DNA from 3 places in the Neobacillus sp. NPDC093127 genome. Region 1 is predicted to be linked to each of the others. Evidence: predicted binding sites of a transcription regulator. Region 1 holds the regulator's gene; each other region holds the start of a gene.
The links. The regulator Rex, encoded in region 1, represses fermentation and respiration genes when NADH is low (regulators of the CRP and FNR family bind a similar motif). The targets are predictions, from matches to a motif close to TTGTGAAATATTTCACAA.
Positions count from the first base shown of each region.

Region 2: the regulator Rex is predicted to act here: its motif matches at 1,582-1,599, upstream of ACIQCO_RS21310 (cytochrome C).
Region 3: the regulator Rex is predicted to act here: its motif matches at 1,831-1,848, upstream of nirB (nitrite reductase large subunit NirB).

Region 1 covers NZ_JBIVOP010000022.1:4,978-8,261, forward strand. The annotation lists gene ACIQCO_RS22915 (ABC-F family ATP-binding cassette domain-containing protein) at 1-596, opposite strand, end outside; gene moaC (cyclic pyranopterin monophosphate synthase MoaC) at 943-1,437, shown strand; gene ACIQCO_RS22925 (redox-sensing transcriptional repressor Rex) at 1,466-2,119, shown strand; gene ACIQCO_RS22930 (YhbD family protein) at 2,234-2,857, shown strand; gene ACIQCO_RS22935 (polymer-forming cytoskeletal protein) at 2,870-3,284, shown strand, end outside.
Region 2 covers NZ_JBIVOP010000018.1:38,596-41,879, reverse strand. The annotation lists gene nosZ (Sec-dependent nitrous-oxide reductase) at 1-757, opposite strand, end outside; gene ACIQCO_RS21310 (cytochrome C) at 930-1,364, opposite strand; gene ACIQCO_RS21305 (Crp/Fnr family transcriptional regulator) at 1,664-2,407, shown strand; gene bshB2 (bacillithiol biosynthesis deacetylase BshB2) at 2,609-3,274, opposite strand.
Region 3 covers NZ_JBIVOP010000021.1:29,115-32,398, reverse strand. The annotation lists gene nirB (nitrite reductase large subunit NirB) at 1-1,723, opposite strand, end outside; gene ACIQCO_RS22605 (hypothetical protein) at 1,912-2,898, opposite strand; gene ACIQCO_RS22600 (hypothetical protein) at 2,922-3,149, opposite strand.

The DNA of each region.
Region 1 (3,284 bases):
GTTTCGATGTCGAGATGATTGGTAGGCTCGTCCAAAATTAAGATATCAGGTTTAGTTAATAGTAATTTTCCTAAAGCAAGACGGGTTTTCTGTCCGCCGCTTAAACTTGAAATCGCAAGCGCGCTTTCGTGGAAATTTAACCCATGGAGCACGGAGCGAATATCTGCTTCGTATTGATACCCGCCAGTCTCCTTAAATTTCACCTGAAGCTGGTCATATTCTTTAAGAACTCGTTCATATCTTTCATTGTATTCAAACACATTGGGGTCCGCCATCTGTTCTTCAAGCCTGCGCAGCGATTTTTCCATCATTTGAAGCGGTTCGAAGACGGTCAACATTTCTTCCCAAATGGACAAATTCGATTCTAATCCGGTATTTTGCGCTAAATAACCGATAGTCACTTCTTTTGGCTTAATAATATCCCCGCCATCATGTGACAAGTGACCGGCAATGATCTTTAATAGCGTCGATTTGCCTGCACCATTGCGGCCAACAAGTGCCACGCGGTCTCGCGTTTGTAATTCCAGCTTAATATTCGATAAAATAAGGTCAGCACCATAATATTTTTGTAGTTGATTGACCTGCAGTAAAATCATTTTCATTCACCTCTTATACAAAACCAATATGGCGTTCCACACCATCATTTACTATGGAAACTTATTCAGAGAATCATTCCTGCCAATAAAGGCGGTGTGAGCAAAGCTAAGCTTCATCTATTCAAAGTAACAAAAAATTTTTTTTCACCTAAATCTGATAATCTGATAAATTTTTGCGGCGCTCCGCCCCTTTTCCATACAAATAGTGTACCGTATTACTAGAGTGTCGGCAATAAAGGGCTTGAAGAGCGGGTATCTTTCAACGAAAAAAAATGTCTCAACTAGTTCAAAGTTTCACACACATTACCGGAAAAATAGTGTATGATTTGAGAGGAGGATTATTTATATGGCAGATTTTACACATTTTAATGAAGAAGGCAGGGCGAAAATGGTCGATGTCAGCGATAAACCAGAAACAGCACGGACCGCTCTTGCCCATTCCAGCATAACTGTAAGTAAAGAGATTTATGAAAAGATAACCAATAATGAAATGAAAAAGGGCGATGTGTTAGCTGTTGCCCAGGTTGCTGCGGTAATGGCGGCGAAAAAAACATGGGATTTGATTCCGATGTGTCATCCGATTCCGCTTACAGGTGTGAATATTTCTTTCTCATGGGAAGCGGACCACCTAGACAACTATCACCTACATATTGCGGCAGCGGTAAAAACAAAAGGGAACACGGGTGTGGAAATGGAAGCGTTAACAGCAGCTTCAGCTTGTGCCTTAACCGTTTATGATATGTGTAAAGCAGTGGACAAGGGCATGGTAATCGGACCGACGTATTTAGTCGAAAAAACGGGCGGTAAAAACGGGGATTATAAACGAACCGATAAAATTTAACTAAATCATCCAAGGGGTGTGGGAGATTATGGGTAATGAAACAATGAAAATACCACAGGCGACAGCAAAACGGCTGCCCCTCTACTATCGATTTTTAAAAAACCTTCATTCTTCCGGTAAACAAAGGGTTTCTTCTGCAGAACTGAGCGAAGCAGTGAAAGTGGACTCGGCAACCATTCGCAGGGATTTTTCCTATTTCGGGGCTTTGGGGAAAAAGGGCTACGGCTATAACGTTAATTACTTATTAACCTTCTTCCGCAAAACCTTAGATCAAGATGAACTAACAAAGGTGGCCTTAATTGGGGTCGGTAATCTTGGTACCGCCTTTTTAAACTATAATTTTTTAAAAAACAATAACACAAAAATAGAATTTGCCTTTGATGTCGATCCGAATAAAATGGGAACGATGATTCGTGAGGTACCGGTCTACCATCTCGATGAATTGGAGACCGTCCTTGCCAATGAAAATATATCGGTAGCGATTCTTACCGTTCCTGCGCCGGTCGCTCAGCAGATTACCGATCGACTTGTGAAGGCTGATGTGAGAGGGATATTAAATTTTACACCGGCACGATTAAATGTCCCTCCGTCCATTCGGGTCCATCATATCGATTTAGCAGTAGAACTGCAATCACTGATATATTTTTTAAAGCACTATCCAACTGTCGAGATAGAAGAATAATGGTAAAAGGGCTTTTTTGCGAGCATCATCTCGTGAATGGCCCTTTTTTATTTTTTTACTTTACTTGCGTAACAGTGTTATGTTACATTATAAAACAGAAAGGGGTTTTCAAAAATGAGCGAGGAGTTAATTTCTAAGAAGGACTTATTAGATCTTGCAGGGATTTCGTACGGGCAGCTATATAGATGGAAACGAAAGGATTTGATTCCTGAAGAATGGTTTATTCGAAAGTCGACGTTTACCGGTCAGGAAACCTTTTTTCCAAAAGAAAAAATTTTAGAAAGAATCGATAAAATCCAAACAATGAAGGAAAATCTTTCGTTAGATGCACTGGCCGATATGTTTTCTCCGAATATTAGTGATTTGCAATTGGAAAAGGATGAATTAATCAAACGTAACATTGTTTCTGCTGCAGTGATGAATTTTTACCTAGAGAATGATCAGAGCGGTTTTACATTTAACTTTCCAAGAATTCTTGAAGTTTATGTGTTAGAAAAGCTGCTTCAGTCAGGTGAAATTAATTTGGATGAAGGGAAAATGGTCTTACAAGTATTAAAGAATCATGCACCGCTTATCAAGCAAAAAAGCTGTGAATTGGTGATTACCCGAAAGCTTGGAGTATCTTCGTGTCTATTATTAATAAATGCAGAAGCCGTTTATTTAGAACCGGGAACCAAAATGGTAGTGTTGCTGTCACTGATGACATGTATGGAAGAGATTAAGTCGAAATTATTATAAAGGAGAATGGCAATGGAATTAAAAAATAGAGGAGATTTGATCATTAATGGGATTGGGGCATCTAATGGCGGAAAATTCCAGCTGGTTACCTTGAATGGACGTGGAACGGTTAACAGCAATTTGGAGTGCAGTGACTTTGAATGCAATGGTTCAGGAACGGTTAAAGGCGATGTGCTAGCAAATACAGCGAAAGTAAGTGGGAATGCGAGTTTTAAAGGAACCATCGATAGCGAACAGGTTACAGTTGAAGGAACAGCAAAAATTGAGAAAAACCTATATTCAAAACATTTACAGGTTTCAGGTAAAGCCTCTGTTGGCGGCAAAGTGAAATGTGAGGAAATAAACCTTCATGGGATTTTAGCGGTGGGTGAAGATTGTGAAGCTGAAATTTTTACAGGAAAATGTCGCTTTACGATTGGCGGATTGT
Region 2 (3,284 bases), on a different contig from region 1:
CTAATGTGGTTGTTGCTTCTTCCGTATTATAAGTGGTCATCACGGCCCAATCGGCGGAGCCTTTTTTACCCGCATCAGAAAGGTCATAGGACCAAGGCGGAAGGGCAACCTGGTAAGCAATGTTTAACTTTACATTCTTTTCATCAAAGGTTACCGCTGACATAACCCCGCGATAGTTTTGGCTGTAGTTATCAAGTGATTCATATTTTTGCCCGACCGGTACAGCGAAACGAGTCGGCAGGAACATGTACTCGGTATTTTCCGTTACGAATGCGGCACAGTGCGGACCGGCTGTGTTTGGAACATTGATGATATCTTTTGTCGTGAAGGTTTCCAAATCAACGACGGCGGCGCGGCTGTTGCCGACATCAGTCGCGAACATCCACTTTCCATCATAGTCGCCTTTTGTTTCCGAGAAGGCCGGATGGTGCAGGTCCCCCCACGTATAACCGCCCATTAATTTTTTCGAGTGCTCATCAAAACCATAACCTGTTGCAGAATCCTGCGAGAAGACCGGAATTGTTCGGATTTTGCGCAATGATGGCACACCATAGATAAACATCTGTCCAGAGTGGCCGCCGGATGCGAATAAATAATAATCATCTTTTTGTCCGAATGGTACATAAACCTTTTCAGCATCGCTCTTGTTGCTTGAAGCAGCTTCCGTGTTTGTCTTTGCGGAAAAGTCAGCGAATGTGATTGTTGCGGCAATAAAGCCGGCAAGCAAACCGGAGGCAATTGGGATCCATTTTTTCATTTACTTACACTCTCCTTTCTATTTGTCGAGCTCCAGCGCCTTGCGACTAGTGTATTGGCCCTCTCCTCCTTACGATAAGTCAAGCACGAATGCGCTAACGCTCTTCGTGTTTCCTTTATCTCATACGGAGCGGATCCAATCCATACGTCGCAGAACAGGCGCTTCCGCTTTTCTATTTGGCTTCAGATGCTTGCTTTAATAGGTCTAGAACCTGCTTGCGCTCGTCATCTGTTAATGGACTTTTACTAATAACGCCTGACATCACGGCAGATGTAGGCTCTTTTAAGAATTCCTCAATCGGCTTGCCATGCTTTCCTTCTACGTTAACAAACGCTTGTGAAAGGTCAGGTCCGACTGCCCCGCCTTTTATGTTGAGTGCTTCCACACTATGGCAGCCAAGGCATCCCTTTTGATTAAGGATATTGTCTTCATTCGCGGAAGAAGTGGCTGCTGCATTTTCTTCCTTCGTTGTCGCTTCGTCGTTTGTTTCTGTTTGCCCCACCTGCGGTTGTTTCGAAGAGTCCCCCATGATGACTCCAAATACGAGGTACCCAAGGCCAAAACCGAGTAATGCAAAGATAACAAAGCTAATGATTGCTTTTTGCAATGAAAGTCCCCCTCCTTTTAATAAAAATGAACAACTTCATCCTACCCGCTGGTCAACAGTAAAATTGTGATGTAGAGCACATCTTTATCGAGATTTTTGAACGTTTTGTGAAGAGGTTGGTAAGAACTAGGGAAATCGCGGTTTTGAAAAAATGAACGTTTTGTGAAAGTGTTTTGAAAAAATGGCAACGCTCTGTTTTTGAAAAAGGGTGAACTTTTTGTGAATCTCGTCACTACATGATGGAAAAAAGTTGGTTACAATGGATGGTAATTATCGATGTGGGATAGGAGGTGGGTAATGTGAATCGTTCCGATTGTATGGAGAATCCGCATCTTTTAGTCTATCAAGAGGTAAAACATGAAAATTTACTTCGGAGAATTAGCATTTTCAAGGATTTATCACGTAAGTCGCTCCAGGTAATTGAAAAGCGAATTCAAACATTTGAATTAAAAAAGGGCGATAAGATTATTTCTGAGGATGAAGTGGCAAGAGGGGTTTATTTCGTTCATTCGGGGGCAGTTAAGCTGACGAAAGAAGATGAAAATGGCAATGAAATCATTGTCTGCGTCAAACAAAAGGGAGATGCCTTTGCCGAGGCCTGCTTGTTTACCCAAAAGACAGAGCGTTATCCGGCGACAGCAACGATGCTTCAGGATGGCAGGGTCATCTTTTTGGACAAGTTGGAATTAGAGCGGGATTTAGCCGATCACCCTGAGCTTGCGATGCAAATGATCAGCTATATGAGTGATGCCTTAAGGGAAATGACCACACAGCTGCGGGATGTGGCCCTGCTCGATGTCTATGCGAAAACGGTGAAGACGCTTGAGCGGCTGGGGAACAAGTTTAACACCGGCCAGAACCGCTGGAACATCGAAATTCCGTTGACGGTTCAGGAATTTGCGACGGTTGTCGGCACAACGCGGGAAAGTGTCAGCCGTGTGTTTTCAAAGTTGAAGAAGGAATCGATTATTGATTTAAAATCACGGAAAATTGTCATTTTGGATTGGTGTGGACTGTGCACACTGCTGCATCGGGAATATTAAAAGTGGTGGGTTCTCCTTAAAAGCGCTTTTTTGAGTTTTGGCTATTTTTCAAAGGGTTTTGGCTACTTTTCAAGAGGTTTTGGCTATTTTTTTCGCTGTTTTGGCTACTTTTTAAGGGGTTTTGGCTATTTAGACATTATTTGGTAAAACAAACTTGATTTTAATGAGAAAAAGCCCTTCGGATGAAAGGGCTTTTTCCTATTAAAAGGTATACGTCCAAAACCGTTCATTATTAATCCAGACCATGACTTGCGGGTCTTGATTTTTTAACTTTTCTTCCAAATCAGTCAACATCTGCTCGGTTTGCGAGCGGTGTGCGCGAATGGCGCCCAATTTTTTGTCAGCGACAGGGGTTATATTATTGACAATGTCTGCTTCCCCAAGCTCCTCGACGCAATTATTCGAGAAGGCGACGCAGTGTAAGACAGGACGTTCGCCCGCAGGCATTCTTTCAACTGCACGGACGACGGCCGCACCGGTGGCGTCATGGTCAGGATGGACCGAATAGCCGGGATAAAAGGTAATGATGAGGGAAGGATTGACTTCCTCGATTAAAGCCAGCATCGTGTTGGCAAGTTTATCCTCATCTTCAAATTCAATCGTTTTATCACGGAATCCGAGCATCCTTAGGTCCTGGATGCCTAAAACTCGGGCTGCCTCCTGTAATTCTTTCTTTCTGATTTTCGGCAGGTTTTCCCGGTTGGTAAATGGGGGATTTCCCATGTTGCGTCCCATTTCTCCTAAGGTTAAACAAGCATAGGTGACAGGCGTTCCATTCTGTACATGGGTCGCAATCGTCCCGGATACACCAAAGGCCTCATCATCAGGGTGAGGGAAAACAACCAAAACATGGCGCTCTTTTTCCATAGTTCATGCT
Region 3 (3,284 bases), on a different contig from region 1:
TCAAATCCGCTGCTGTTGTAACCCCGCCGTACATTCGTGGGACAACGGAGTAGGTTCCGTCCTTCTGAATATTGGCGTGCATCTTTTCATTGACGAGGCGAGAATCACGGTCATCCTTGTATTCATCCATGTGAATCATGCCAAGATAATAGTTGATGGCCGGACGGCATTTCGTGCAGCCTTCCTCATTGTTCCACTCCAGTACGTTCATGACTTCCTTCACACTTGTTAAGCCCTTCGTCTTGATTTCTGCCACCAATTCCTCACGACTCAAAGTCGTACAGCCGCAAATGCTTGTTTTTTGTGCCGCAGTACTATCGAATTGGTCGCCCAGTGTATAGGCAAGAATGCTGCTGACCATTGGTTTGCAGCGTCCGCAAGAACGTCCGGCGTTTGTGCAATGGCTGACCTGGTCAAGTGTCGTGAGGCCTTGTGTTTGAATCGCTTCAACAATTGCCCCTTTTGTCACCCCATTACAGCCGCAAACAAGTTCATCATTTGGCATGGAAGCAATATCATCACTAGCTCCGCTTCCCGAACATTCTGTTTGAAAAATGGAAACCCCGCTGATATCTTCTTTTTTCGTCAGCATGCGGAACAGCTTTGTACTGTCCTTTGTGTCGCCGTAAAGGACGATCCCGACAATCAAGTTATTTCTCGTTAACACCCGTTTATAGATACCTTCATATTCGTTGTAAATCATGATGGACTTCGTTGATCCGTCTTCAAAAATTTCTCCTGCAGAGAAAAGGTCAACACCTGCCACCTTTAACTGCGTCCCGGTAACAGATCCTGCATATGGTTTCGCTTCAACCCCGCAAATCCGTTCTGCAAGGACTTTTCCTTGTTCATATAATGGTGCAACCAACCCATAAACAATTTCACGATGCTCTGCGCACTCACCGACTGCGTAAACATTCGGTACGCTGGTTTCCATGAAGTCATTGACGACAATGCCGCGGTTTACATAAATGCCGCTGTTTTTTGCAACTGCTGTATTGGATTTAATCCCAATCGCCATCACCACTAAATCAGCTTCGATCTCCGAGCCGTCTTTAAAGCGCAGGCCTGTGACACGTTCGTCACCAAGGATTTCGACGGTTTCTTTTTCCATTAAGAAGTTCATGCCTTGGGCTTCAAGCTCTGCTCTTAGTAGTGACGAAGCAATCGGATCGAGCTGGCGTTCCATTAGGTGCGGCATTAAATGGACAACATCGACTTTCATTCCGAGATTCAGTAGCCCTCTTGCAGCTTCAAGACCGAGCAGGCCGCCGCCGATGACCACCGCCTTTTTATATTGTTCAGCTGACTTGATCATCATTTCACAATCTTGGATATCACGAAATCCAGTCACGCCTTTTTTATCTGCACCTGGAATCGGCAGGATGAACGAATTTGATCCAGTCGCAATAATCAACTCATCATACTCAACTTCACGTCCTTGATCGCTGATGACACGCTTGGCCTCCACATCAATTTTTTCAACCGTTTCACCTGTAAATAATTGAATACTGTTTTCCTTATACCAATCTAGTGGATTGATAATGATCTCATCAAAATTTGTATCACCCTGAAGAATATTCGATAATTTAATTCGATTATAGTTTGGGTATGGCTCTTGTCCAAAAATAGTTATTTCAAATTGCTCTGGAGATAGTTTGAGGATTTCTTCAATGGTTCTGACTCCAGCCATTCCGTTCCCAATCATCACTAATTTTTTCATTTTGGATCGCTCCCTATATATTTAAGTTAATTAATGTTTTCTTTATAGTTAAATTGTAAACCCCACGGCACTAAAAAATTGTGAGGTACGTCACATTTAACCACCATATGTGAATAGTTTCACATTATTGTCATAAACAAAAAAATAGAAGGCATCTCCTTGTTAACATTGGAGACACCTTCTTGTTATTAGGCCGGCTGCCTATTCTTTTTCACCAGCTGAATCGGTTTGACAAGAGCATTTATAACCGGAACTAGGACACCCACTAACACAACCGGGACAAGCTCCCATAATTCCAGCGGCGGTGTAATCAGCCAACCCGATTGATGGATGACGTAAAGTACAAGGAAATAACTTAGACTGCCTGTCAGCCCGGCTAGCCAGTTTATTTTTCTAAACAATAAATAGCACAACGGAATCAATAGTAATGTAATCGGTACATACGAAGTCGGGTAATGAACGGCTGCAAAAATTCCTTTGCCAACAAATCTTAATAAAATATAGAGCGCCGCGGCCATGACAGGTATATTAAAATCTCGAAAAATTCGAATGATAATGACCGTCAGCAGTGCAACCATTAACACAGAATAAATCGGGTAGACCCACTCCGGAATACCGCCAAAAATTTGGGACGCCGGGTCAGAGATAAGGTCGAGAATTTCTGGTGAGGCAATCGATTTTCCCTGCATGTATTGATCATAGGAAATCGCCCCATTTTCCTGCTGCATATTCGGGAACATCAAACATTCAAGTAAAAACATTGCGAACCAAGTATGCATCGACTTCCAGGTCGGCTTTACATCCCTCGAATACAAGTAGTAGCCACGCCAAACCCCAAAAATCATAATATCCGTGGCAATGTAATAAATAAAGTGGGTCGGGCTCCACGTTGTTAGATCAATTCCATAAGCAATATGATAGGTAAAATCTAAAGGAATGCCGATTAGGAATAATACATAGCCAATCGTAATCAGATTTCGTGAAAATCGGTCCATAAACTGGGAGCGCCGCCACTCTTGAAATAACAAATACGCTCCTAGGGCAAATCCAAGTGTATTAACAATATGGGGAATGGAATATTCCTCAAACAAATACTTAAAGTGATACGATGCATCCCAGGCGGAACCAATAAATTTTAATAAAAAGGCGATTACCCATAATCGATAATATTTCAATTTCATCATCCCCTCTCTTGTCTTCAGCCTAATAAGTCAAATGGATCTCCCAAAATGGCGATTAGGATATAATTAATTGCTATGGCGATACCGAACACGATTCCGGCATTTCGGACTTTTTTTTGGGTGAATAATTTATACATAAATACAATTCCTGCTGTGACGACAAAGACGTTACAGGTTAAAAATGTCCAAAGCATACTCTCACTATGCGCGACGGTTGTGACATGCAATAAATATAACGGTATCAATTGCTTTCCTCCAAAACCTGTATATTATTAAGATAATTTCAGAATTTCTTAGCTGCCTGCCTTTCTTTTAGAAGACGAATTTTCCAGCTAAAATGTTTCATTTCTAACTTTATTCCTTATTCTATCATTAATTTC